DNA from 3 places in the Tissierella pigra genome. Region 3 is predicted to be linked to each of the others. Evidence: riboswitches for the same ligand, from Rfam matches in the RefSeq annotation. Region 3 holds a riboswitch; each other region holds the start of a gene.
What was found. Region 3 has a riboswitch for cobalamin ahead of KQI41_RS05610 (ABC transporter substrate-binding protein). Riboswitches for the same ligand answer to the same signal wherever they lie in the genome.

Region 1 (4,786 bases), 1.5 Mb from region 3:
CCTAAAGCCATAATAAATACACCAAAATTAATCAGCATAAATTTTTTAAAATTAATCTTCATAGGCACTTCTCCACAATTGATTGTCCTTTAATGCCTCTATTAATGTATTGGCTATATTAGTAGGAGTATCTGACATATATATACCAGAATCCTTCATTGTTTTTATTTTTTCTTCCGCAGTACCTTTACCAGATGATATAATAGCTCCCGCATGCCCCATCCTCTTTCCAGTTGGCGCTGTTTTTCCACTAATAAAACCTACTACGGGTTTTCTCATGTTTTCTTTAATCCACAGAGCAGCTTTTTCTTCTGCATTTCCGCCTATTTCTCCAATCATAATTACTGCATCTGTATCTTCATCTTCATTGAAAGCCTTAAGTACATCTATAAAATCAGTTCCATTTACAGGATCTCCTCCAATTCCTACAGCAGTTGATTGTCCAATTCCTTTTTGAGATAATTGATGTACTGCCTCATAGGTCAAAGTCCCAGAACGTGATACAATCCCTATTCTTCCTTTTTTATGTATATATCCTGGCATAATCCCTATTTTACATTCTTCTGGTGTAATAATTCCTGGACAATTAGGACCAATTAATCTAGTTTTTTTGCCTTCCATATATCTTTTAACTATGAGCATATCCCTTATAGGAATATGTTCAGTAATACAAATAATCATATCTAATCCTGCATCTACACCTTCTAGAATTGCATCTGCTGCAAACTTAGCTGGAACATATATTATCGAAACATTTCCTCCAGTATTATCTACAGCCTCTTGCACAGTATTAAATACAGGTATACCTTCAACTTCAGTATTTCCTTTTCCTGGTGTTACTCCTCCAACTATATTAGTTCCATACTCAAGCATTAGTTTTGTATGATATGCAGCAGTATTACCTGTTATTCCTTGTACTATTAGTTTAGTGGATTTATTTACCCATATACTCATTATTTAGCCACCTTTCTATTTTATTAATTCTAATATTTTCTTAGCACCTTCATCCATATCTTTTACTGCAAATATATTTAGACTAGAGCTTTTTATTATTTCCATACCCAAGTCTGCATTAGTTCCTTCCAATCTAATTACTAAAGGAATATCCAATTTTAATTCTTTAGCTGCATTGACAATTCCTTTAGCTATAATGTCACATTTCATTATTCCACCAAATATATTGACAAAAATCCCTTTAACTCTATGGTCTAATAATATTATCTTAAATGCCTTGGTAACATTTTCTTCTGCAGCTCCTCCACCTACATCTAAAAAATTAGCTGGTTCCCCACCATGAAATTTTATTAAATCCATAGTAGCCATGGCTAAGCCTGCACCATTTACTACACATCCAATATTTCCATCTAAGGATATATAAGATAAACCATATTTTGATGCTTCTATTTCTTTTTCATCTTCTTCACTTAAATCTCTATAGTTGGATATATCTTGATTTCTAAATAAGCCATTTTCATCAAAGTTTATTTTTGCATCTAAAGCAATTAATTTTCTTTCTGTTGTTAATACCAATGGATTTATTTCGACCAAGGTACAATCTTTCTCCATGAAAAGTCGATATAAATTCATCATAAACTTTACTCCATCATCCATTACCTCTATTGGCAAATTAATATTAAAACATATTCTTCTGGCTTGAAATTCTGTTAAACCTATTAGGGAATCTATAGTCTCTTTATAAATTTTATTAGGTCTTTTTAATGCTACTTCTTCAATGTCAGTTCCGCCTTCTTCAGATGCCATAAGAGTTACCCTTGACTTATCTCTATCTAGTACAAATCCCAAATAATATTCTTTATAAATTTCACATCCTTCTTCTATTAGGACAGCCTTTACTTCCTTTCCTTCTTCTCCCGTTTGATGTGTTATTAATTTTTTACCTAATAGCTCTTTAGAATAATTTTTAACATCATCTATTGATTCAGCTATTTTAACTCCTCCAGCCTTTCCACGTCCACCAGCATGGATTTGAGCCTTTACAACTGCAATATCAGTTCCTATTCTCCAAGAAGCCTTTTCTGCATCTTCTGGATTATGTATAACTTCTCCATTAGGAACTGGAATTCCATAGTTTCTTAATAATTCTTTTGCCTGATATTCATGTATATTCATCTTTATCCCCCCAATTTATTTTTCAAAAAAATAACTCAGCAAAAATTTGCTGAGTTATTACTATAATCTTATAAAACAAGTATTGCAGAACAAAAAAAACCTTTCTACAATAGAAAGGATATTATTAATAGAGTAGAACAAGCCTTTAGCCTACCTTATAAATAACACCTCCTCATCCTCGTGAGCAATAAACAGCGTTTTTATCATTGGCAGGTCTCCTGACTAAAGAATAACAAACTTTATCCCTTCCCATACTTTAAGTACAGTGGTATTTATAAAGTTCTATCTATCACAGTGGCGGGACCGTGTCGGAATTAAACCGAGCTTCCCTTTTAAATAATCTTATATAAAATTATACCAACGATTAAAATATTAAATTTTAAGAAAAATATATCATATTAAATATAAATTGTCAAATTATAGGTTTTAATAGAATATTATTTATAATATTGATATTAGTCTTTATAGAAAAAAATTACTATATAAGATAACTTTCTCTATTAAAAAATAGAGAAAGTTATCTTATTATATTTATTTTGCTAACTCATATAAGGCTTGAGCATATATTTTTGTAATCTTCATTAAATTCTCTATGGATATATATTCATCTCTTTGATGAACTACATCTGGTTGACCTGGAAACATTGGTCCAAATGCTACAGCATTTTCCATGGCTCTAGCATAAGTTCCACCGCCAATAGTAATGGCATCACTATTTATATCTCCTGTTTGTTCCTTATATACTTTCATCAAGGTTTTCACTAAAAAGCTATCCTTTGGAACATATAATGGCTTACTGTCACTTCTGCCTTCAACTAACTCTAATTTTGTTCCTTCAATATTCTTCCTTATGCCTTCATATACTTCCTTTGAACTGCTTCTTATTGGATACCTAACATTTATAGTTAAGATTATCTTATTATCCTCTAGTTTAATAAGCCCTGGATTAAAATTTAATTTTCCTGACATATCATCTTCTAATCCACATCCAATTCTTTCACCATTATGTTTGAATCCTATTCTTTCATTGTAAATATTTATAAATTCACAAATATCACATTTACCTTCAAGCATATAACCTAAAAAGTCCATTAAATACGAAATAGCATTTTCTCCTTTTTCTGGAGTACTTCCGTGGGCTGATATGCCCCTTGCTATTACCTTTACTTGATTATTCACTATATTTATATCTATTGAATTATTCTTCTCTTTTATATAATCCTTATATCTTTCATCAAAGTTCTCTATATCCTCTACTTCTAAAGTCACCTCTGCATAGTCTGGAACCATATTGGGGGCATTTCCACCTTTTAAATCTATAAGTTTGATACTTCCACATATATTTGAATCTATTTTTTGTTCTAGATTAAATACTATAATGCCCTTTTCTCCATATATAACGGGAAAATCTGCATCTGGTGTAAATGCCATAGTTGGAGCTTTTTCATGCTTGAAATAATAATTCATACATCCCCAACCTGTTTCCTCATTTGTTCCAAGTATCAATCTAATCTTTCTATTAAGACTTATACCAGATTCTTTTAGAGCCTTCATAGCATAAAGTACAGCAATAGCAGGTCCTTTATCATCTACAGTACCTCTCCCATATATTTTTTCATCATGAATTTCCCCGCCATAAGGAGGATAAGTCCAACCTGTACCTTCTGGTACAACATCAAGGTGAGCTAAAACTCCTACTGTCTCTTCTCCTTGTCCGAACTCTGCATATCCAGCATAGCCCTCTAAATCTTTAGTATCAAATCCTAGTTTTTCTGATAGTTCTAGAGCATATTGAAGTGCTTTATAAGGTCCCTCCCCAAAGGGCATATTCTCTTTTGGTTCTTCTTCTACACTTTTAATTTTTACTATTTCTTGAGTTGATGCAATAATTTCTTCCTTATAACTATCAATTAAATTTATAAAATTCATTTTATACTCTCCCCTTTCCTGCTTATGATTATTATACCTTTGTTATTATTTTCATTCAACTTTATTATTTTTCTTTTATATAAATCCAATTAAATGGTTACACTAACCTTAGAAAAATTAATAAGGTGGGGATATCTTGAAAAAGAAGAAAATAATATTTTTGTTTTTAGTATTAGGGTTAATTGCATCCTTTATACTTATTTACGATGGTTTTTTCCCAACTAAAAATTTTGCGTCATTTAAAGTTGGAGATAGACTATTAGTATGGTCAATTACTCTAATCCTATTTATTCTCTATACTCATACAGATAGTAAACCTCAATTAGTCCCCTCAGTTCTATCTATTGAAAAAGATGCAGGAAAAGAAAAGGATAAATCAGATGTATCTTTTAAAGATGTAGCAGGACTAGACGAAATAAAAGAGGAGTTACAAGAAACTATTGATTTTATCAACAATTTTATGAAGTATAGAAAAATGGGTGCTAAAATACCTAAAGGTATTTTATTCTATGGACCTCCTGGAACTGGAAAAACTCTATTGGCTAAGGCAGTGGCAGGAGAAACCAATTCAACTTTTCTTTATGCCTCTGGATCAGAGTTTGTTGAAAAATATGTAGGAGTAGGTGCAAAGAGAGTTAGAACTCTTTTTGAAAAAGCAAAAAAAGAAGCACCAGCTATTATCTTTATAGACGAGATAGATGCCATAGGTGCTAGAAGAAATTCAGAG
Region 2 (4,786 bases), 2.6 Mb from region 3:
GATAAACTTCCATTCATAAAGGTTAATGCTCCATGAACACGGTCACTATAGAAAACTAGCATACCTGAAATACCTGCTCCGAATAAGGCCGATACAGCTACACCTGCTAATATTATTCTTGTAGTTTGTATTCCACCCTTCCAAGATAAAATATATATTATAAAAGCTGCTAACATAGCCCCTATAAAGGCGGCAATAGGTACTAAACCAACATGCTGAGGAAAGATAACTAATACTGCTATACCAAAAAGCCCTGCACCACTACTTATACCAATAATACTTGGATCTGCTAAAGGATTCTTCATAACCCCTTGTAAAATAGCACCTGATAAAGCAAGGTTTGCACCTACTAAAGCAGCTAATATCATTCTTGGCAATCTAATATTCCAAATTACCATTCTTTCCGCACTTCCGTCATCTGTCATAATAACTTCAAATATACGTTTTGCCCCAACTTCAAGAGTGCCTTTAGTATTTCCCAGTATAAAACCCACAAAAAACAGTATTATTAAAATAGCAATAATGGTTATTTTAAAACCTTTATTGTCTTTAAGGGAAATATCGCTTTTCATCCTACTTATTCACCTCTTCATAAATTTCTGGATAAATATTTTTAGCCATATATTCTATGGCTTCATTATAATAAGGCCCTGCATTATACAAAAAGTATTCCTGTGGAAGATGAATAACACGACCTTCCTGTACAGCTTTTACCCCACTCCATACTGGATTTGTGTTAAATTCTTCCTCTATGGATTTTATAGCTTCTTCATTACTGGAAATCATACTGGTAACCAAAACATAATCTGGATTTTTCTCCACTATATACTCTATATCCAATGGCGTAGTTTCTGATCCTATAGTATCTGGTGGTAAATCAGATGCAATATTTTTAAGTCTCAATATCTTAGCAACATCTCCTGCTATACTATTATCTAGTTTTACAGCAAGTGTTTTAGAAGTTATATATAATATAACTACAGATTTAGATTCATCTGGTAATTTTGATACAATTTCTTTTTTCTGTTTTTCCAGTTCCTTTATTTTAGTTTCAGCTAGTTCTTCCTTCTCAAGTATTTTTCCAAATGCCTTATATGTAGACACCACATCATCATATCCTCTTATATGAGTAGTGATTACATTAAAACCCATTTCTCTTAACTTCTTTGCTTGAGTTGATTGGGTTCCAACTTGAGCTATAATTAAATCTGGCTTATGAGGTATTACAGACTCCATATCTATAGAATATACAGGCCCTATAGTTGGAAGATTTCGTATTTCCTCTCTATACTCTGGTATAAGTTTCACATTGTCTGATACGTCAGATGTACATACAGACTTGCCTCCTAAATCGTACCAAATGTTTAAAGGAGTACCAGACAATACAGCTATCTTCTCTGGTTTCTCTTTTAAAATAGTTTCCTTTTTTAAAAAGTCCTTTACAGTTAAGGGATACTTGTCTCCTTCTACAGTTATTGATAGCTGAGTATCATCTACCTTTTCTGTATTCTGAACATTGGTTAAACCACCTACTCCTGTGGTTTTGGTACAACCTGAAATACTAGTGGTTATTACAGCCAAAATCATTAACCACAATATGTTTTTATACTTTTTCATCTTTTTCACCCTTTCTTTTTACGGTACATAAAAAACTCCAACATTCATAGAATTCTACGATTGCTGGAGTTTTGTAAGCCTATATATAGACCATTTTTGTTGTTTTAAATCCAAAAATAATTGCTATCAAAAAACCTTCTGAAAATAATCATCAGAAGGATAGCCAAATAAAGCAATTTACTTAAAAACTAGCTTTCTCCATCTACCGTAGAGTTATTCTGCTAATAAAATAGGAAGGTATTCTGACTCAAGCTTAATCATCTTTTCTGCCTTCCCAGTTTCCCAGTGGCATTTAGAAAAGACTATTCTTTTACAGCGGCGGGACCGTGAGGGATTTACACCCTACTTCCCTATTACAATAGAATAATAATTCTATAAACCTATTTATCCTATATTCAATTTTAATCAACATTATACTACATAAATAAATTCCACACAAGCTTCAGCAAATATGTTTGTTATCTTTTTATTAATACTTAAGACCTGATGAATGTTTAATACAAGGAAATCAACTCATTATACCTGTTTATCCAGATTTTTGCTCAAAATACTTATCCTCCAAATCTTCTAAGTGATAAAAAATATGAACTAAATCTTTGCCAAAGCTCTGCAAGGAATAGTAGTTATCACTTCCATCGGTTATTTTCTCTATAACCTTTCTGTCTAGTAATATAGTTAATTTCCTATTTAATTCTGTATGACTCATATATGGGATACTATTTAAAATATCCTTATACCGTCCATTCCCAAGATGGATAGACTTTAGAATTTCTGGTATCCATCTTAGTTTAATTAAATCATGTACAATTTCAAATCCATTAGAAATTTTGCTTTTCATAATTTCACATCCTTACGAACAAATTTGTGCCTTTTTGTTTATCTTATTTTATCATATAATTAGATTAAAGAAAGATACTAATTAATAGTTAATTAAAAATTTTTAGGAGGGGTTATATGAAACATGTAAATTTATTACAAAAATATTTATCAAATTTGGCTGTATTGAATATTAAATTCCACAATATCCATTGGAATGTTGTAGGTAACCAATTTGTTCAAGTTCACGAATTTACTGAAGGTCTATATGACAAATTATTTGAAAATCTAGACGAAGTTGCAGAATTATTAAAGATGAAAGATATAATGCCATTATCAACTATGGCTGAATACCTAGATAATTCAGATATTGAAGAAATCAAGGCTAAAGATTTTGCAATTAAAGAATCATTAGAAATAGTTAAAACAGATTTAGAAAAAATGAAAATATTAGCAACTGAAATCAGAAATATAGCTGATGAAGAAGGAGACTTTGAAACTGTAGCCATATTTGAAGACTACGTTGCTGATTATAGTAAAAATATATGGTTCATTAATTCTATATTAAAATAAAAATAAGTATAATATAAAATGAGGCTGTTTCATAACTGGTTTATCAGTTATGAAACAGCCTTTTTTATTCTCGAGCTAACAACTGATAAATAGGAGAATTACTGTTTTCTAGTTTATAAATTCTGCTATTTTATCCAAAGAACTATATACATCATTTTCATTAATTGCTATAAAGGGTATCTTTATTCCAGATTCTTTCAGATAATTTGTTAACTCTTCCATAAATATACCAGAACCTTTAACTTCCTTTAAAGTTTCAAGGATGCTTTCTAATTCATCATTATTCGAAATCTCTCCTCTGAATTCTCCAGAACAAGTATAATTAACTCCACAACTTGGACTTCCATCTATACCCACAACTCCTAGAATCTCATATCCTGCATCAATATAACTTTTAGTCTGTTGAACTATTGGTCTAAGCATTTCTCTACATTGTTCTCTATAAAATAAGGTATCAAATTGCTCCTTTACATGGCCCCATCTTTTTATTCCATATACAATCATTTCTGGACAAGGAAGTTGAATAATACCAATATCTTTCTCTGCAATAAGATTTACAAATTCCTTAAAAATTCCCCCATACTGACTAAGACCTTCAACCTTAGAATTGGAATTAATGATACAATGACAAATTAATATTATCTTTTTATTCCTTTTCAATTTCCATCCTCCTTAACTATTCCATAGTTATAGATTAATACAATGATTTTTCTTAAATTTTAAATATACTTCTTGTCCCAAAGCATAAAGTTCCAAATCATTAAAGAGCACATCCACTTTTAAAGAAACAGAATTGATATCAACTGTATATCTTATAATATTACCTTGAGGGAGTATACCAATAATTTTACCCGAAACAGAATATGAATCTTTGCAAGATTCTAGTTTAACATGAGATATTTCAATAGTCTCTGGCCTAATTACAATTTTTGAATAAGTTGAATACTCTTGATTTATTAGTTTTGAGAATTGATCTTTTTCCAATATATTGTAATTTCCAACAAAACTTGCCGCAAAAATACTTTTTGGATTACTATAGACTTCAAAAGGGGTTCCTGATTGTTCTATAATACCATCTCTCATTATATGAATTGTATCTGACATAGTCATTGCTTCATCTTGATCGTGGGTGACAAATATAGAAGTCATATTAAGTTCTCTATGTATTTCCTTTATCCTAGCTTGTAAAGATTTTCGAAGCTTCGCATCTACTGCACTCAAGGGCTCATCTAGTAGTAATACCTTGGGCTTAGTAACAATACATCTTGCCAATGCCACTCTCTGCTGTTCGCCACCTGAAAGCTGGTAAGGATATCGCTTTTCATAACCTTGGAGATCTACTATTTTTAAAGTATCTTTCACAAGACCATTAATAGTGTCTTTTTTAACCTTCTTCATCCTAAGTCCAAATGAAATATTATTATATACATTCATATTAGGAAAAAGGCTATATTGTTGGAATATCATCCCAATATTTCGGCTCTTAGGATTCCAAAAAGTAATATCTTCTCCATCTAGAAATATCTTTCCACTGGTTACCCCTTCTAATCCAGCAAGACATCGAAGAAGTGTACTTTTTCCACAGCCTGAAGAGCCAAGTAATGTAACAAATTCTCCCTTATGAATTGAAAGATTGGTATTTTTAAGTACATGATTTTCACCATAATATTTTTCTATATTTTCAAAAACAATATATGACATGTTTATCTCCTTAATTTGATTAAATCATCTATAAACAATAAATTAAAGTTAATCTAACTTCCAATATGTTTTTCTTAGA
Region 3 (4,786 bases):
CAAAGTAGTAATTATTCTTTTATTTATTAAAAGATACTATTGTAAGAATACTTATCAATATAAATAAGGAATTTTTTTGATAAAGCTAGAATTGAAAAAGACAGGATTTGACTACAAAAAAGACAAGCTGTTTCACGGATTTGGTTTGGAGAATATAAATAAAATAGTAGATAAATATAACGGGTATATGAATTATGAACAAGTTGAAAATACATTTATAGTTAAAGTATTGTTACAGAATTCCTTAACTAGTCCTATATCATAAATAAAATTTATGATAAAATACTTATAAGATTTAAATTTAAATACTAGGAGATGAAAAAAATGAATCCAAAATATTACTCATTTAATTCACCCATAGGAAAACTAACAGTATATTTTATTGAAGAAGGAGTTATAGGTCTTTCCTTTGCAGAAGAAGGGGACAATTTGAAATATATGAAAAGATACTACGGTACTCCTGTAGAGGTAGATAAAAATGATTATAATTATCATGATGAAATAATTAAGTATCTAGAAGGAAGTCTAAAGGAATTTACTATACCTTTTTTATTTAAAGGAACTCCTTTTCAAGAAAAAGTATGGAAAGAGCTAATAAATATTCCCTATGGTGAAACTAGAACTTATAAAGAAATGGCTGAAATAGTAGGATGTCCAAAGGGACCTAGAGCTGTAGGAAGTGTATTAAATAAAAATCCTGTGGCTATAATTGTACCTTGCCATAGAGTAGTTGGTACTAATGGAAAGTTAGTAGGATTTGCAGGTGGAATAGATTTAAAAGAAAAATTATTGAATCTAGAAAAGAATAACATTATATAATTAACTTGAATATCCTAATATAAAAACAGAAGGGAGAATGATTATGGATTATCCTATTGTTTTTATACCAGGACTTTTTGGCTCCATGGGCGATGATGTAATAAATGGAACTGGAGATTTTTCCTTTGGATTTGCAGAGAAAATCTATAGACCATTTATTGGAATACTAAACTCTATGGGTTATGAAGAAAATAAAAACTTATATATATCCTATTATGATTGGAAAAAACCTGTATTGGAAATAGTAGAAAGGTATTTGATTCCCACTATTGAGGAAGCCAAAAGAAAATCAGGAATGGATAAGGTAATTCTTATAGGGCATAGTTTAGGTGGATTAGTGGGAAGAGCCTATATGTGCTATATATATCCTTTAACTATAGATAAACTAATTATGATAGGTACTCCAAATTTAGGTTCTGTAAATGCCTATTATTTTTGGAGTGGAGGGAAATTGCCTTATTCTAAAGTAGAAGATAATATTTTATATAATGCAGTGAAATTTGGGTTTATATTATACTATAGTTTGTTTCATAGGGTAAACTATATAGAAGGTTTAAGAAAAATATTTCCAGTGGTACAGGATTTACTTCCAAGTTATAAATATGGAGACTATTTATTATTTAAAGATAAAGAAGTTATGAAGACGGTCTCTGTCGAGGATATGATTGTTAGTAATCCATTTTTAAATGGACTGGAAAATATTATAATGGATAAAAATAAAACGTTCATTGTAAGTGGTACAGGAGTAGCTACAAATAATGAGTTTATAGTAAACATAAATAAAAGAAAGAAAGTATTATGGTCAGATGGAAAGCCTATAGATACAATTAAAACAAGTTATGGAGATGGCACAGTAACTACAACTAGTACATTGGGATATTTAGGTGGGAATCATATAGTATTAGAAGGAAATCATACAAATATCTTATATAAATCCAAGAATTATTTGGAAGATATATTAGGAAAAGTATCTTCAATGGAAGAAATAACTGAGGAACAAGTAGAAAAGGTATATTTTATTATAGCTGACAACTGTAATGCCATAAATATTCAAACTTCAGAGTCCAATCAAGTGTCTAGTAAATCAATAAACATTGTTGATGATAAAATTCAAGCTATAAAACTGTCCCCTAATAGATTTATGATAATGATTGCAGGAGATAAGGATTTAAGTTTTAAAATCAATATAGATTCATATATAAAATCTAAGGCTGAAATTCATATGTTTATTGTTGATAATAATGGTATTAATATGGAAAGGGACTACTTGAAGTATATAATGTAATATGATATTATTTTTTTACAATGTAATAGCTTTATAGGTGTTTCATACATTATTATGAAACTTAATAGGGAAAGTGGTGAAATGCCACTACAGCCCCCGCTACTGTAAATGGGTACGAAACCAAAATAGCCACTGGGAAACTGGGAAGGCATTGGAACTAGGATGAACCATAAGTCAGGATACCTGCCTATATTTAAGCCTCGGAGGGAGGGATGAGATATAAAAAACTTATCCTTAATAAAGGCTTAAGTTTTTTTGTTTTCAAAGAGGCAAGTTATTGTAGATAATAAAAAACAGGAGGAAGAAAATGAGAAGAATTAAAGGGTTAGCATTATTATTATCATTGTTATTAGTATTTTCAATAGTTGGCTGTACTTCTAAGGAAAAACCAAATGAAGAATTGTCATTAGAAGATATAGATTCACAGGGTAGTGAAGTAGATGAAGAGATAGTATCTTTTCCAGTAGAAATAGAAGATAGCTTTGGAAACAAAGTAACTATAGAAAAAGAACCTACTAAAATAGTATCTTTAGCACCAAATAATACAGAAGTGTTATTTGCTTTAGGATTGGGAGATAAAGTAATAGGAGTAACATCTTATTGTGATTACCCAGAAGAAGCTAAGACTAAGGAAGTTGTAGGAGATTTTAGTGGAAATAATTTGGAAAAAATAGTGGAGTTAAACCCAGATTTAGTTTTAATTTATGGTGCTGGAAATGAAGAAGATAATAAGATACTAAAAGAGGCAGGAATAAAAGTTCTTGGATTTATGCCTGAAACTATAGATGCTGTAATGAAGGATATAGAAACAGTAGGAAAGGCTACGGGAAAAGATAAAGAAGCATCTGAATTTATAAAATCTATGAATAATAAGAAGAATGAAATACTAGATAAGGTAAAAGATCAAGAAAAAATTAAAGTATTTTATGAAATATGGCATGATCCATTAATGACAGCGGGTAAAGGTTCATATATAGATGAGTTAATTACTTTATCTGGAGGAGAGAATATAGCACAAGATGCAGATGGTGCATATCCACAATATGATTTAGAACAATTAGTTGAAAGAAATCCAGAAGTTTATTTAACATCAGCAGATACTGAAGATAAAACTGTTGAATCTATAAAATCTAGACCAGGTTATGAAAATATATCAGCCATAGAAAATGATAGAATCCATATCTTTGAAGGAAATGAATCAAATATCATGTCTCGACCTGGGCCAAGAATAATTGAAGCATTGGAGTTAGTGGCAAAATCCATTCATCCAGAATTATTTAAATAAAGTTGGGGTTTAGATGAAAAAAGACATAAGTAAGACAAGATATAGTTTGATTATAGTTATATTAATATTGATCCTAACATTTGCCATAGCTTTTTTTTCCGTAATAGGTACTGCAAATATTGGTGTAATAGATACATTTAGAATTGTTATTTCAAAGATACCTATTATAGAAAGATGTATAGATATTTCAGATATTTCTAAGTCACATGAAACTATAATTTGGTCCATAAGACTTCCTAGAGTATTGTTAGGAGCTTTAGTTGGTGCTAGTCTATCTATGACAGGTGCTGCTTTCCAAGGAATATTTAAAAATCCAATGGCTGATCCTTATGTAATAGGAATTTCATCAGGGGCTGCACTTGGTGCTTCCATAGCAATAATACTTGGAATAAATATATCCTTTATGAATTTATCAACTATATCTATATTTGCATTTATTGGGGCCTTATCTGCAGTTTTTACAGTATATAATATAGCAAGAATAAAAAACAAAGTTCCTGTAACTACTTTACTTTTAGCAGGTATTGCCATAGGTCAGTTTTTAACTGCAATAATGTCTTTTTTAATGGTTATTTATAGTAAAGATATGGCAAAGATAATATACTGGACCATGGGAAGTTTGGCGGGAAAAGGGTGGACACCTTTAATAAGTATAACTATTCCTGTAGTTATATCAATGACGGGTATCGGCTTTTTTGCAAGAGACTTAAATATTATGCTAATAGGAGAAGAATCGGCCCAAAGTCTAGGGATAGATGTGGAGAGAACGAAGGTATATATACTTATACTAGGAAGTTTCTTGGTTTCCATGGTAGTATCTGTATCAGGGATCATAGGATTTGTAGGACTTATTATACCTCATATAGTGAGAATAGTATTGGGGCCAGATAATAGAATATTACTTCCATCATCGGCTTTAGTAGGAGCTATATTTATGATATTTGCAGATACCATAGCTCGTACAATAATTTCCCCAGTAGAAATTCCAGTTGGAATAATAACTGCTTTATTTGGAGGTCCATTTTTTCTATATTTGCTGCGAAAGAGTAAGAAATAGTGAGGTGTTGCTATGTATACTTTAGAAGTTAAAGATTTAAGCTTTAGTTATGGAAAGAAAGCAGTATTAAAGAACATATCTCTTAATATAGAAAAAGGAAACTTTATAAGCATAATAGGTCCTAATGGTTCTGGGAAATCCACTCTTTTAAAAAATCTTAATAATTTATATAAACCTGATAATGGAAGCATATTTTTAGATGGACTAAATATAAAGAAAGTAAAACCTAGGGAATTGGCCATGAAAATAGCTTTAGTGCCTCAAAATACTGTTATTGATTATGACTTTACAGTGGAAGATATAGTTCTTATGGGAAGACATCCTTATAAGGGAAGATTTC

Region 1: another riboswitch for cobalamin. It lies ahead of sucC (ADP-forming succinate--CoA ligase subunit beta); the one in region 3 lies ahead of KQI41_RS05610 (ABC transporter substrate-binding protein).
Region 2: another riboswitch for cobalamin. It lies ahead of KQI41_RS17860 (ABC transporter substrate-binding protein); the one in region 3 lies ahead of KQI41_RS05610 (ABC transporter substrate-binding protein).

Annotation. Positions count from the first base shown of each region.
Region 1 is NZ_JAHLPJ010000001.1:2,654,304-2,659,089, forward strand. It holds gene KQI41_RS13055 (YitT family protein) at 1-62, opposite strand, end outside; gene sucD (succinate--CoA ligase subunit alpha) at 52-954, opposite strand; gene sucC (ADP-forming succinate--CoA ligase subunit beta) at 970-2,130, opposite strand; cobalamin riboswitch at 2,322-2,507, opposite strand; gene pepV (dipeptidase PepV) at 2,662-4,059, opposite strand; gene ftsH (ATP-dependent zinc metalloprotease FtsH) at 4,196-4,786, shown strand, end outside.
Region 2 is NZ_JAHLPJ010000001.1:3,689,749-3,694,534, forward strand. It holds gene KQI41_RS17855 (FecCD family ABC transporter permease) at 1-572, opposite strand, end outside; gene KQI41_RS17860 (ABC transporter substrate-binding protein) at 574-1,617, opposite strand; cobalamin riboswitch at 1,833-2,016, opposite strand; gene KQI41_RS17865 (winged helix-turn-helix transcriptional regulator) at 2,144-2,455, opposite strand; gene KQI41_RS17870 (Dps family protein) at 2,572-3,006, shown strand; gene KQI41_RS17875 (CD3072 family TudS-related putative desulfidase) at 3,115-3,666, opposite strand; gene KQI41_RS17880 (ABC transporter ATP-binding protein) at 3,694-4,707, opposite strand.
Region 3 is NZ_JAHLPJ010000001.1:1,130,822-1,135,607, forward strand. It holds gene KQI41_RS05595 (GHKL domain-containing protein) at 77-265, shown strand; gene KQI41_RS05600 (methylated-DNA--[protein]-cysteine S-methyltransferase) at 325-819, shown strand; gene KQI41_RS05605 (esterase/lipase family protein) at 863-2,104, shown strand; cobalamin riboswitch at 2,123-2,309, shown strand; gene KQI41_RS05610 (ABC transporter substrate-binding protein) at 2,412-3,389, shown strand; gene KQI41_RS05615 (FecCD family ABC transporter permease) at 3,403-4,446, shown strand; gene KQI41_RS05620 (heme ABC transporter ATP-binding protein) at 4,459-4,786, shown strand, end outside.